Regions from separate parts of the Sphingopyxis sp. C-1 genome, predicted to be linked through region 1. Evidence: riboswitches for the same ligand, from Rfam matches in the RefSeq annotation. Region 1 holds a riboswitch; each other region holds the start of a gene.

Evidence for each region. A riboswitch is a leader RNA that binds a small molecule or an ion and turns the genes downstream of it on or off. The one in region 1 is predicted to bind cobalamin.
Region 2: it holds a riboswitch for cobalamin, as region 1 does, so the genes downstream of both, SC1_RS00350 (TonB-dependent siderophore receptor) here and SC1_RS05720 (TonB-dependent siderophore receptor) in region 1, are expected to answer to the same signal.
Region 3: it holds a riboswitch for cobalamin, as region 1 does, so the genes downstream of both, metE (5-methyltetrahydropteroyltriglutamate--homocysteine S-methyltransferase) here and SC1_RS05720 (TonB-dependent siderophore receptor) in region 1, are expected to answer to the same signal.

Annotation. Positions count from the first base shown of each region.
Region 1 is NZ_BBRO01000001.1:1,251,817-1,256,350, reverse strand. Features, by position in the region: gene SC1_RS05730 (acetyl-CoA acetyltransferase) at 1-848, shown strand, start outside; gene SC1_RS05725 (acetyl-CoA C-acyltransferase) at 853-2,007, shown strand; cobalamin riboswitch at 2,058-2,280, shown strand; gene SC1_RS05720 (TonB-dependent siderophore receptor) at 2,457-4,319, shown strand; gene cobO (cob(I)yrinic acid a,c-diamide adenosyltransferase) at 4,319-4,534, shown strand, end outside.
Region 2 is NZ_BBRO01000001.1:101,638-106,171, reverse strand. Features, by position in the region: gene SC1_RS00355 (S41 family peptidase) at 1-1,067, shown strand, start outside; cobalamin riboswitch at 1,120-1,304, shown strand; gene SC1_RS00350 (TonB-dependent siderophore receptor) at 1,446-3,404, shown strand; gene SC1_RS00345 (hypothetical protein) at 3,404-3,946, shown strand; gene SC1_RS00340 (DUF1636 domain-containing protein) at 3,946-4,353, shown strand; gene cobT (nicotinate-nucleotide--dimethylbenzimidazole phosphoribosyltransferase) at 4,350-4,534, shown strand, end outside.
Region 3 is NZ_BBRO01000001.1:222,913-227,446, reverse strand. Features, by position in the region: gene SC1_RS00930 (LacI family DNA-binding transcriptional regulator) at 1-298, shown strand, start outside; gene SC1_RS00925 (GGDEF domain-containing protein) at 400-1,587, shown strand; gene SC1_RS00920 (RidA family protein) at 1,597-2,037, opposite strand; gene SC1_RS21720 (hypothetical protein) at 2,066-2,263, shown strand; gene SC1_RS21430 (Flp family type IVb pilin) at 2,291-2,461, shown strand; cobalamin riboswitch at 2,518-2,736, shown strand; gene metE (5-methyltetrahydropteroyltriglutamate--homocysteine S-methyltransferase) at 2,853-4,534, shown strand, end outside.

The DNA.
Region 1 (4,534 bases):
CCGCCGAATATCTGGGCGCCGCCGCATGGGCGGGCCGCGAGGCGCAGGAAGCGCGCTATCTGTGGCCGTATATGTTCGCGCGCGTCGCCGAAGAATATGACGAGCGCTTCGGGCTCGACCGCGCGCATCTGCGCGGCATTTCGGCGAATAATTTCGCCAATGCCAAGAAGAACCCGAATTCGCAGACGCGCGGCTGGGCGGTCACCGACGATCATCTCGGCGAAAATGACGAGGTCAATCCGCTGATCGAGGGCAGCTTGCGCAAGTCCGATTGCGGGCAGGTCACCGATGGCGCTGCGGCGATTTTCCTCGCATCGCGCGAGGTCGCGGAGGCTTATGCGAAACGGCGCGGTATCTCGGTCGACAGCCTGCCACGGATCAAGGGCTGGGGTCATTCAACTGCACCGCTGCTCTACTCGACCAAGGTCGCGGGTAGCCGCGGCGAGCCCTATGTCTTCCCGAGCGTTCGCAAGGCGATGATGGACGCGCTGCGTCGCGCCGAGATGCCCGACGTCTATGCGTGCGACGGGGTCGAGGTGCATGATTGCTTCTCGATCACCGAATATATGGCGATCGATCATTTCGGTATCACGCCGCCGGGTGAAAGCTGGCGCGCGATCGAGGATGGCACGATCGCGCTCGGCGGCAAGCTGCCGGTCAATCCGTCGGGCGGGCTGATCGGTCTGGGTCATCCCGTGGGCGCGACTGGGGTTCGCATGCTGCTCGATAGCTGGCGGCAAGTGACCGGCAATGCGGGCGATTATCAGGTCGAGGGCGCGCGCAACTTCGCGACCTTCAACGTCGGCGGGAGCGCGACCACCGCGGTCAGCTTCGTCGTCGGCGTCTGACGCGTTGAACGTCTATCTGTACGACGCGGTTCGCACCCCGCGCGGCAAGGCGCGACCCGACGGCGGGCTCGCGGGGCTGAGCCCGCAGGAACTGGTCCGCCAGCAGGCCGCGGCGTTGGCCGAACGCTGCGGCGACGTCGCAGCATCCCCCGATGCGTTGCTGCTCGGCTGCGTCACGCAGAGCGGCGCGCAGGGCGGGCATATCGCAATGCTGGCGAAACTGCATGCGGGACTGCCCGACACGGTCGCGGCGCACAGCATCAACAATTATTGCGCATCAGGCCTGTCGGCGATCGGCCAGGCGGTCGCCAAGGTCGCGAGCGGCGAAGCCTCGCACATCCTTGCGGGCGGGGTCGAGTCGATGAGCGGCGCGCCATTCCTCGGCGACCGCGCGGCTTTCTACACCAATGACGAGCTGCCGCCCCGCGCGCGCTTCGTGCCCCCGGTGCTCGCGGCCGACCGCCTCGCCAATGCCGAAGGCCTGACCCGCACCGATCTCGACGCCGTCGCCCTCGCCTCGCAGCAAAAGGCGGCCGCGACGGAACAGGACATAGCGCTGCAAAAATCGCGCATCGCGACCGGGCCGCTGACGGGCGAGGAATGTATCCGGCCGCAAACGACGGCCGAATCGCTTGCCGCCGCATCGCCGGCCTTTGGCGAACTGCAGCAACATTATGCAGGCGCGCTCAAAGGCGCGACCTTCGAACCGCTGCACGGCATGGCGCACGCGCCGCCGATCTGCGACGGCGCGGGGCTCGCGCTCGTCGGCGGCGAAGGGCTCGGCCCCGCGCCGCGTGCGCGCGTGATCGCCTTTGCCGAAAGCGGCGGCGATCCGGCCGCGTCGCTGACCGCGGGTTTTGCCGCGATGGACAGTGTGCTGACGCGTGCGGGGCTGGCGCTTTGCGACATCGACCGCATCGAATTCATGGAGGCCTTTGCCGTCACGATCGCCAAATTCCTGCGCGACCGCGACCCTGACCCGGCGCGCGTCAATGTCAGCGGCGGGCATCTGGCGAAGGGGCATCCGATGGGCGCGAGCGGTGCGATCCTCACCTCGACGCTGCTCGATGCGCTCGATGCATGCGGCGGCCGATACGGGCTGGTCGTGCTGACCGGCGCGATGGGCGTCGGCGCCGCGATGATCGTCGAGCGGCAATAGGCATTGCGAAAAAGCGCGGCTGCGCTATGGGCGGCGCGTGCAGGGCTTGCCCTGCGCATGATCGCGCCGGTGCCCGAAAGGGCTTAAAATGGGAACGCGGTAACGGGGTTCGTCCTGAACCCCCGAAGCCGAGGCTGTCCCTGCAACTGTAAGCGGCGAGCGCGATGCACCGTTCGGATTTCGATCCGGACAGCCACTGGGGTCAACCTGGGAAGGCGTGCATCAAGCCCTGACCCGCGAGCCAGGAGACCTGCCGGCGTGGGTCGCTCAATGCCAAGGCCCAGGGAAAGGCCGCGGCACGGAGGTTTCCGTCGAGCGACGACCAAGCGGCTGGAGCCGCTTCGGTGCCGGGGCCGCAGGCTTTACGCCACTTGCGACGCCAGCGCCGGTCGATCGCGCCCCGCGTATCGGCAGGCTCCGCCTTCGTTGTCGGCGTTCGGGGGCTTCCCATGTTGAAATTCACGACCATTTCCCTGTTGGCTTTGACGGCGGCAACGCCCGCGCTTGCCGAAACCGCCGAGAGCGAGCGCCCCGGCGACGAGATTGTCGTGACGGCGTCGGGTATCGAGCAACCGCGCGACGAAGTCGGTCAGGCGATCACGATCATCGATGCCGCCACGATCGAAAAGCGCCAGACGGTCGATGTCGTCGACCTGCTCGCCACAACACCCGGGGTTAGATTCAGCCGGACCGGCAGCACCGGCTCGGTCGCCGGCATATCGCTGCGCGGCGCCGAAACGACGCAGACTTTGGTCCTGATCGACGGCGTGAAAGTGAATGATCCCAGCGGCATCGGCGATGCCTATGATTTCGGCCACCTGCTCACCGGCAACATCAGCCGGATCGAGATACTGCGCGGTTCGAACTCGGTGGTCCATGGCAGCCAGGCAATCGGCGGCGTCGTCAGCCTGACGACCGCGACCCCGGCCGATGGCTTTGCCGCGGGCGCCTCGGCCGAATATGGATATAGCGACACGCTCAACGCCAAAGCCGACGTGTCGGGCACCGCGGGCGCAATTTCGGGCGGAATTGGCGGCGCCTATTTTCGCACCGACGGTATCTCGTCGGCCGGGGTCGGCACCGAAAAGGACGGATACAAGAATTTTGCAGGAAATGCGCGGCTGAAGATCGCGTTCAGCGATGCGCTGAGTCTCGACCTGCGCGGCTATTACATCAACTCGGACCTCGATTATGACAGCTTCTTCGGCGCCCCCGCCGACAGCCCCGACGTCGCGAAGCTCGACCAATATGTCGGCTATGCAGGGCTGAACCTCGGCCTGTTCGGCGGCCGCTTCACCAGCCGTGCGGCGGTGACCTGGCTGCGCAACGATCGCGACTATTATTTCGTCCGCGGGACAGCCCCCGATTATGGCTATTCGGGCACCAATCTCCGCTTCGAATATCAGGGTGTCGTGACGCCGGTGGATCAGGCCAAGCTGATCTTCGGATATGAGCATGAGCGCCCCGATTATGATTTCTTCGGCTTCGGATCGACCGACAGCCAGCGCGCCAACATCGACAGCGTCTATGCGCTGGGGATCGTCCAGCCCTTCACGGGCCTGTCGGTAACGGGCGGCATCCGCCACGACGACCATAGCCAGTTCGGGGGCGCGACGACGCTGGGCGCCAACGCGAATTATTCGCCCAACGACGGCGCGACGAGTTTCCGGCTGAGCTATGGCGAAGGCTTCAAGGCGCCGTCGCTCTATCAGCTTTACGACAGCTTCAGCGGCAACAGCGCGTTGCGCCCCGAACGGTCGAAAAGCTATGATTTCGGGATCGATCAGAGCCTTGCCGAGGGGCGCGCGCAGATTTCGCTGACCGCCTTTCTGCGCAACACGACCAACCAGATCAACTATGACAACGCCACCTTCACCTATGGCAATATCGATCGCACGCGCGCCAAGGGTGTCGAAGCGACGCTCGCGCTGCGGCCGGTCGACGCGCTGAACGTCACCGCGTCGTACAGCTATATCGATGCCCGCGACCGGTCGGGACGCCCGGCGTTCGACGGCAACCGCCTGCCACGTCGAGCCGCGCACGCGGTCAGCCTGTCGGCCGACTATGACTGGTCGTTCGGCCTGTCGACCGGCGCGACGCTGACCATGGTCGGCGACAGCTTCGACGATGCCGCGAACGCTGTGCGGCTCGATGGCTATGCGCTCGCGGGCATCCGCGCATCGCTGCCCGTCGGCCGGAATTTCGAGGTTTACGGCCGCGTCGATAATCTGTTCGACGCCGATTATGCGACCGCCTCGGGCTATGGCGTCTATGGGCGCGCCGCCTATGGCGGCGTACGGGCGCGCTTCTGATGAAAGCCCGCACCGACGCCGAACATGCGGCGAAGATGAAGAAGATCCAGGCGGCGCAGAACAAGAAGGTCGCGGCAAAGACGGTCGAAAAGGGGCTGGTGATCGTCCACACCGGCCCCGGCAAGGGCAAGACGTCAGCCGCGCTCGGCATGGCGATCCGCGCGATTGGGCACGACATGAAAGTCGGGGTCGTGCAATTTGTGAAGGGCGCGATG
Region 2 (4,534 bases), 1.2 Mb from region 1:
ATGACGCGGTGAACCAGCGCATTGCCATTGCCGAAGCCTATGAAGGCGCTCCCGCCTTTGCCGCCGGGATCGACCGTGGGGCGGCGATCGTCGCCATCGGCACGACCAACGCCAATCTGCGTACCGTCGCCAGCATCGTGAACGCCGAAGGCACCGCGGGGCTGACCGATGCGCTAGGCCCCAACGACCCCGGGGTCAGCCGCGTGCTGCGCATCACCGACGCCAGCGGCACGCGCGATGTCACCGTGACGAAAGCCGACTATTCGCTCGACCCGGTTTCCGACCGCTATGGTGCAAAGATCATCACCGAGGGCGGTCGCAGCTACGGCTATATCAACCTGCGCACCTTTATCTCGTCCGCGGACGACCAGCTAAAGGCGGCCTTTGCCGATTTTCGCGCACGCGGCGTGACCGACATCATCGTCGATTTCCGCTATAACGGCGGCGGACTCGTTTCGACCGCCAATCTGATGGGCGACCTGATGGGCGCGGGGCGCGCCGGACAGATTTTCTCGCAAACCCGTTTTCGTTCCAGCAAATCGGCGGAGAATGACGAGCATCGCTTTACCCCGGTGAGCCAGTCGATCGCGCCGACGCGCATCGCCTTCATCGGTTCTGGGTCGACGGCATCGGCGAGCGAGCTGGTGATCAATTCGATGCTGCCCTGGCTCGGCACCAATATGACGCTCGTCGGCAGCAACACCTATGGCAAGCCCGTCGGCCAGATCGCGCTCGACAAGGCCGAATGCGACGACCGCATGCGCGTCGTCGCCTTTGCAACGGGTAACGCCACCGGACAGAGCGACTATTATGACGGGCTCGCGCCCAAGATCGCCAACAGTTGCGCCGCGAACGACGATCTGAGTGTCCCGCTCGGCGACCCGCGCGAGGCGTCGATCCGCGCCGCCATAGGCTTTCTGTCGGGCACCGCCTGTACAGCGCGCATCGCCGACGCGAGCGCCGGCGCGGCGGCGCAGCGCCGCAGCGCCGCGATCATGGCCGAGCCCGAAATGCTGAGCCCCGACCGGCCGAGCGCGGCACAGCGTGAATTGCCCGGACTCTTCTGATCGCGAGCCTGCTGCATCGCAGCAATTGACCACGGCCCGGAAATGCGGCTAACGGCGGCGGCAAGCGACAGGTTCCCCGGCGACGGGGACTAAGAGGGAACGGGAAAACCCCGGCTGCCCCTGCAACTGTACGCGGCGAGCCATCGGCCACGCGCCATTGGGACCCCGGTTCCGAGAAGGCGGCCGACCGGCGCTGACCCGCAAGCCAGGAGACCTGCCCGTCGCCGTCGTCTTTCGCGCGGACAGGGTGTGCCGGGCGGACGGGGGTGAACCCGCATGACGACAAAGCTGGCTGCGCATGGGCGCGGGCGATGTCGTGCGTCCCAAGGACAACCGCATCGACCGTGCGCATGGGCGGCCTTGTCGATGGGGTACCCAATGTTGAAATTTGTTTTCCGAAGTTCGATCTGCCTTGCCGCCGTCGCGGCGTCGTCCGCCGCCTCCGCCGAAGACGCGTCCACCGCGCATGCCGTCGCCGCCGACGGCGACAGCATCATCGTCACCGCGACGCGTGCACCGCTGACGCTGGACGAGATACCCGCTTCGGTCGCCGTGCTCGACAAGGCGGCAATCGACCGCGCGCAAGATATCGGCGTTACCGAACTGCTGCTCCGCACGCCGGGGATCAGCATCTCGCGCAACGGCGGTTATGGCACGTCCACCTCGCTGCGCATCCGCGGCGCCGAATCCGACCATAGTGTCGTCGTGATCGACGGGGTGAAGCTCAACGATCCGTCGTCGACCGGCGGCGGCTTCAATTTCACCAATCTGCTCGCTGGCGATATTTCGCGGATCGAAGTGCTCCGCGGGCCGCAGTCGATCCTGTGGGGCAGCCAGGCGATCGGCGGCGTCGTCAACGTCGTGACGGCTTCGCCCGAGAAGGAACTCGAAGGCAGCTTCGACCTGGAAGCAGGATCGCGACAGACCGTGAGTGCGCGCGCCGCGGTCGGCGGGCGCACCGGTCCCTTGAGCTGGCGCATCGGCGGCCAGCGCTTCACGACCGACGGGATCTCTTCGCATGCCAAGGCGTTCGGCGGTGTCGAGCGCGATGGCTATCGCAACACCAATCTCTCCGGCCGCGCCGAACTCGCGCTCGCCGACAATGTCAGCGCCGAGGTGCGCGGCTATTATTCGAGCGGCCGGGTCGAATTCGACGGCTTCAATGTCGACAGCAATGATTATGGGCTGAACAAGGAGTTCGTCGGTTACGCGGGGCTCAATTTCGACCTTATCGGCGGGCGATTCCGCAACCGCGTTGCTTACGCCTACACCGATACCAACCGCGACAATTTCAACCCCGACCGCGCGCGGCCGCAAAGCTTTGAGGCCGACGGCAAGAACAAGCGCTGGGAATATCAGGGCAGTTTCGATTTCACCGACCGCATCAGTGCGATCTTCGGAGTCGAGAATGAACGGTCGGATTTCCGCAGCCGATCGCCCGCCGCCTCGCTCGCGACGCCGGTCCCGGCTTTTGCGCGCGGCAAGGCCGAATTGACGAGCGTCTACGGCCAGCTCAGCGTCGAACCGCTCGACGGGCTGACGCTCAACGGCGGCGTCCGCTACGACGATCACGACAGCTTTGGCGGCCAGACGTTGTTCGCCGCTGGCGGGGTTTGGCGGCTCTCGACCGGCACCGTGCTGCGCGCAAGCTATGGCGAAGGGTTCAAGGCGCCGTCGCTCTATCAGCAGTTCAGCGAGTATGGGAATGTCGCGCTCGACCCCGAAGAGGCGCGTGGCTGGGAAGCCGGCATCGAGCAGCATCTGTTCGATCAGAAGCTGGTCGTCGGCGGGGCCTGGTTCGACCGCAGAACGAAGAATCAGATCATCTATAATAGCTGTTCGTCAACAACGACCAACCCGATGTGCTTCGTGCCTGGTGATCCGACGACGCGGCGTTTCGGATATTATTCGAACGTTGCGCGCAGCGAAGCGCATGGCGTCGAAGCCACTGCTGCGCTGACGCTCGGCGGGCTGAAGCTCGACGGCAATTATAGCTGGATCGTTGCCGAGGACCGGTCGGTGGGCACCGCAAATTTCGGTAAATGGCTGCCGCGCCGCCCGCGTCAGACGGCGAACGCATCGGCCAGCTATGGCTTCGACTTCGGGCTCGAGCTTGGCGCGGCGGTGCGCTGGTCGGGCAAGAGCTATGACAATGCAAGCAATGCACAGCGGCTCGACGATTATACGCTCGTCGACCTGCGCGCCGAATATGCGCTTGCCGACAATGTGAAGTTGTTCGCGCGCGCTGAAAATGTCTTCGACGAGCAATATATGACGGCGTTCCGCTATGGCTCGCTCGGCCGCAGCATCTACGCCGGCATCAGGGGACGCTTCTGATGGCGGCGCTGTCGGACCGGAGCGCATCGACGCTGTGGGTGTCGTTGCTCACCGCCGCGAGCAGCATAACGACGCTGGCGCTCGGTTGCGCCACTCCCTTTCCGTCGCTCGCGGCGCTCGCGGCGGTGCATCTGCGCCGCCGCGACGGGCTGGCGCTGATGGTCATGGCGTGGGCGGTCAGCCAGCTCGTCGGCTTCTTCCTGCTCGGCTATCCGCGCGACGGAAGCACCTTGGCGTGGGGCGCCGGGCTGGGCACGGCGGCGGTCGGGTCGGCGCTTGCAAGCTATGCGGCGTTACAGGCGCTGGAATATCGCTCGGTCGCGGCGCGGCTCAGCCTCGCCTATGCGGCGGGGTTCACCGCGTTCAAGGCGATCATTCTTTGCTGGGCGCTTGTCCTTGGCGGGCTGCACACCGCAATGGCGCCCGACCTGCTCGCCGAACAGTTCGTGCGCAATGGCGCGATCCTGATCGGGCTCTATGCCCTCTATCGCGCGCTGGTCGCGGTGGGGGTTCCGGCGCCTCCGCACCCTGCGGCGGCATAATGCTGACGCGCGTCGATCCCGGCCCGGCGGTGGTGGTGTGCAACACCTGCCGCCACAGCCGCGAGTCCCGGGATGACGCGACAGGCATGCGCGGTGGCGCGCGGCTCGTCGAGGCGCTCCGGCGTCTCAAGCAGGACGAGCCGCGCTATGCCGGCATCGCCGTGCAGGAAATGGCGTGCCTGTTCGCGTGCCAGGATCATTGCACCGTCCATCTGCGCGCGCCCGACAAGGTCGGCTATGTCCTCGGGCGGTTTCAGGGCGATGCGGAATCTGCCCGTGCGATCCTCGATTATGCGGTTCATTATGCCGCTAGCGAGCATGGCGGCGTCCCCTTTTCGCTGTGGCCCGAAGGCGTCAAAGGCCATTTCATCACCCGTACCCCGCCGCCAGGATTTGTCGCCGAATGACCAGCTTTGCTTCTGTTCAGGCTTTCGAGGCCGCACTCACCGACCTGCGTGACCCGGACGCCGACGCGGCGAGCGACGCCCGCGTGCGGCAGGGCGAACTCACCAAACCCGCCGGATCGCTCGGGCGGCTCGAGGAACTCGCGATCTTCTTCGCCGGCTGGCAGGGCAAGGCGCGTCCGCG
Region 3 (4,534 bases), 1.0 Mb from region 1:
GCAGGCGCTGCTGGAGGCGCACCCCGAAACCGACGCGATCTTCGCCGCGTCCGACATGCTCGCGCTCGGCGTGCTGCAGGGGCTCAAGGATGCGGGGCGCCGCGTTCCGCAGGATGTCGCGCTGATCGGCTTCGACGGCATCCGCGCCGGTACGCTCGCCGACCCCGCGCTCACCACGCTGGAGCCCGACCTCGATGCCGCGGGCGAGGCGCTCGTCGCGATGGCGCTCGAGGACGACGAGCATACGCGCAGCGGCACGCGCATCCCCGTCCATCTCGTCGTGCGCGGCACCGCCTGAGCCCTGTCCGCACCGGGTTACCGTGACTTAACTCCCCGAAAAGTAACGCTTCGTTATCCGTGTCTCTGCTACCCATCGGGGCGGGGGCAGAAAGCGGTAGTGTGAACGGACAATTTTTCATCTCGCTGCTCAACCCGGGCATCGGCTTCCTGTTCGCCACCGCCTTTTTCCTGCTGTGGCTCAACCGCCGCGAGCGCTACGTCGCTTATGCCGCCGCCGCCTATACGGCTTCGGCCCTCGCCTTCCTGATCCAGGACGTCGGCCCGGTGTTGCCGATGGAACTGCAGCGCCTACCCGCGAATGTCGGCTTCCTCGCGACCGGCATGCTCTTCGCCGCCGCGATCATCAAACGCTACGACCTCCCCGTCCCCTGGCGCGCGATGGGCATCACCGCGGCCGTCTCCACCACCATCTTCGTCTGGTTCCTTCTCGGCCGACCGAGCATCGCCGCGCGCATCCTGACGATCAGCACCGGCGCGGGTATCATCGCGACCATGGTCGTCATCGCGCTCTGGCCGGTCGAAAAGCGCCACCTGATCGACCGCGTGCTGTTCTGGGTCGCCGCCTTTTCGGCGCTCAACCTCATCGTCCGACCCGTCGTCCTGCTTTCGCTACGCGGCGGTTTCGACAATTATGTCGGCTTCCAGCAGTCAATCTATTGGACCACCGTCCAGTTCACGCAGGCGATGGTGTCGATCGTCGCGGCGATCAGCCTGATGGTCGCGGTTGCGATCGACCAGATCGCCGAGCTGCGCCGTCAGGCCGACTATGACAATCTTTCGGGCCTGCTCAACCGCCGCGGGTTCGAGGCGCAGGCCGAAACCGCGCTTCGTCGCTGCCAGGACGAAGCGCGCCCCGTCGCGCTGCTCGTCGCGGACCTCGATCATTTCAAGCGCATCAACGACAATCACGGTCACGCGGTCGGTGACGCGATCATCGCCGCTTTCGGCGCGCATGTCCGGCTGATCGGCCCCGCAGCTATGGTCGCGGGCCGCATCGGCGGAGAGGAGTTCGCGCTGCTCGTCCCCGGCGCGGGGATCGAGTCGGCGCGCCAGCTCGCCGAAGCGGTGCGCACCGGCCTTCAGGCCGCCTGCGCCGACCGCATCCCCGCCAGCCTCTGCCCGACCGCGAGCTTCGGCATCGCAGTCGGGACGCCCGGCGGTGGCACCAACCTCGCCGCACTGATGCACGAGGCCGATCAGGCGCTCTACGAAGCCAAGCGCACCGGCCGCAACCGCGTGCGCTCCTATACGCCGAAGCCCGTGCGCCTTACCGCGAATGGCGGCTGAGCCGCCGCGCTATTTCGCGCGCCGCACCGCCACCACCTTGATCTCGACGACCGCGGTCGGTTCGTACAGTCGCGACACGCCGATCGCGGTCCACGCCGGAAAGGGCGCCTTGACATAATTGTTCTTCACCGCCGCAAAGCCGTCGATATGCGCGGCAAGGTCGGTGTGAAAGGTCGTGATGTCGACGACATCGTCCCAGCTCGCGCCCGCGCGCGCCAGCGTCGCGGCGATATGTTTGAAAGCGCGCTCATACCCAGGCGCCAGATCGCTCTCGCCCTTCGCTGGCGCCGCGACCACCCCCGACAGATAGATGGTGTCGCCGGCGATCACCGCATCGGCATAGCCCACCGCCTCCTGAAACGCGCGCGCTTCCGCATTTTCGGGCATCAGCACCGATCCCGCCTCGCGCGCGCCCGCCGACCCGGCGCACAGCCCCGCCACCAGCGCCATTCCCACCATCCTTGGCATCGCCCCTCGCATGATCCGCATCCCCCGTCTCGATCCAACCACGCCCGCGAACCTGACAGCGGACGGTCGCGAAGGCCAGCCCTTCGTCACCGGCCACGAACCGGCCCCCTACAGACCGACCATGATTTTCTTCGCTTATCAGGCCATTAATCCTCTTCCGCAGGAAAAGCCGCAGTCCCGCCAAGCTATTCCCCGCGCGGGACCATGAACGGAACAGAGACAAGGGAACAGAAACATGCGGACCCGACGACCATCGAACCTCCTCTGCGACGAACGCGGCGCGACCGCGATCAAATATGGGCTGATCGCCGCGCTGATCTCGCTCGCGTGCATCATCGCCTTCCAGATGCTCGGGCTCAGTCTCGAATCTATCTTCACGACGATCGACGAGGCGCTGAACCGATAATCCTACATCATATAAAGAATTCTTTATATGTCTGTTGACAATCACTGAGCGGCCTCTATCCTGAAAGCTGTCGAGGTTCTTCGCGTCGTCATGCGCCGCGAAGCTAAGACGGGAAGCCGGTGCGCCTCGCAAAGGGGCAATTCCGGCGCTGCCCCCGCAACTGTAAGCGGCGAGCGGCGGTCGTTACGTGTCACTGGTTCGGCAAGGAACCGGGAAGGCCAGACCGCAGCATTGACCCGCGAGCCAGGAGACCTGCCTCGTCAGATAACGTCCTCCGGCGGGGTGTCCGGTCAGGCCGCATGCATGGCTGCGCCCGACCTTGCTTCGCGGGCGTGGAATCCTGTGCGTTCGCGTCTGCCCGGCGCCTTGCTCCTTGCAAGGTGCTTGAAGAATGACTGTCAGCGTCGCCACTCTCGGCTTCCCCCGCATCGGCCTCCGCCGTGAACTCAAATTCGCGCTCGAAAGCTATTGGGCCGGGAAATCCTCCCTCACCGACCTGCAAACCGCCGCCGCGGGGCTGCGCGCGCTCCACTGGACGCGGCAAAAAGCGCTCGGCGCCGACATCCTGCCCTCGAACGACTTCTCGCTCTATGACCATGTGCTCGATACCTCGGCGCTCGTGGGTGCTATCCCTCCGCGCTACGACTGGGCAGCCGACACCGTCGACCCTGACCTCTATTTCGCGATGGCGCGCGGCGCGCAGAACGCCTGCTGCGGCGGCGATACGACCGCGATGGAAATGACCAAATGGTTCGACACCAACTATCATTTCCTCGTCCCCGAACTCACCGCCGGCCAGACCTTCCGCATCGCCTCGACCAAGATCTTTGACGAGTTTGCGGAAGCCAAGGCGCTCGGCCATGCGACGCGCCCCGTCCTGCTCGGCCCCGTCAGCTATCTGATGCTCGCCAAGGGCAAGGCGGTCGAGCCGCTCGCCCTGCTGCCCCAGCTCCTCGACACCTATGCAGAGATTCTCGCTCGCCTCGCCGCGCTTGGTGCCGACTGGGTCCAGATCGATGAGCCCTGCCTCGTCCTCGACCTGACGGGCGACCAGCGCACCGCCTTCGAGCGCGCCTACGCCCGGCTCGCGACGCGCGGGCCCAAGCTGATGCTCACCACTTACTTCGGCGGCCTCGGCGACAATCTCGATCTCGTCGCGGACCTTCCCGTCCACGGCCTGCACCTCGATCTCGTCCGCGCGCCGGATCAGCTCGCCCCCGCGCTGGCGAAGCTCCAGCCGCATGTCCTCCTCTCGCTCGGCGTCATCGACGGCCGCAACATCTGGCGCGCCAACCTCCCCGACCTCTATTGGCGCCTCAAGGAACTTGCGGCCAGGCGCGACGTCATCCTCGCGCCCTCATGCTCGCTCCTCCACGTCCCCGTCGACCTCGCGCTCGAAACCGGCCTCGATCCCGAAATCGCCCAGTGGCTGGCGTTCGCCGCGCAGAAGGTGGAGGAACTCGCCGCGCTGGCCAAGGCGCTGAACGAAGGCGAGGACGCAAGCTTCGCCGCCTTCTCCGCCTCGCGCATCGCCGCGGTCGCACGCCGGACCTCGCCCAAGATCCACGACGCGCAGGTGGCGCAGCGCCTCGCCGCCCTCGACGCCGGCGCCACCCACCGGACCTCCCCCTTCGCCGTCCGCCGCGAAGCGCAGCAGGTCCGGCTGAACCTCCCCGCCTACCCCACCACGACGATCGGCAGCTTCCCGCAGACCGCAGAGGTCCGCAAGGCGCGCGCCGCGCACGTCAAGGGCGATATCGACGACGCCGCTTACGCCCAATATCTCCGCGTCGAAACGCGCGCCGCGGTGAAATGGCAGGAGGAGGTCGGCCTCGACGTCCTCGTCCACGGCGAGTTCGAGCGTAACGACATGGTGCAATATTTCGGCGAGCAGCTCGCGGGCTTCGCCTTCACCCGCGCCGGCTGGGTGCAAAGCTATGGCTCGCGCTGCGTCCGCCCACCGATCCTCTATGGCGACGTCTCGCGCCCGCGGGCGATGACCGTCGACTGGTGGCGCTTTGCGCAGGACCAGACCGACTTGCCGATGAAGGGCATGCTCACAGGCCCCGTCAC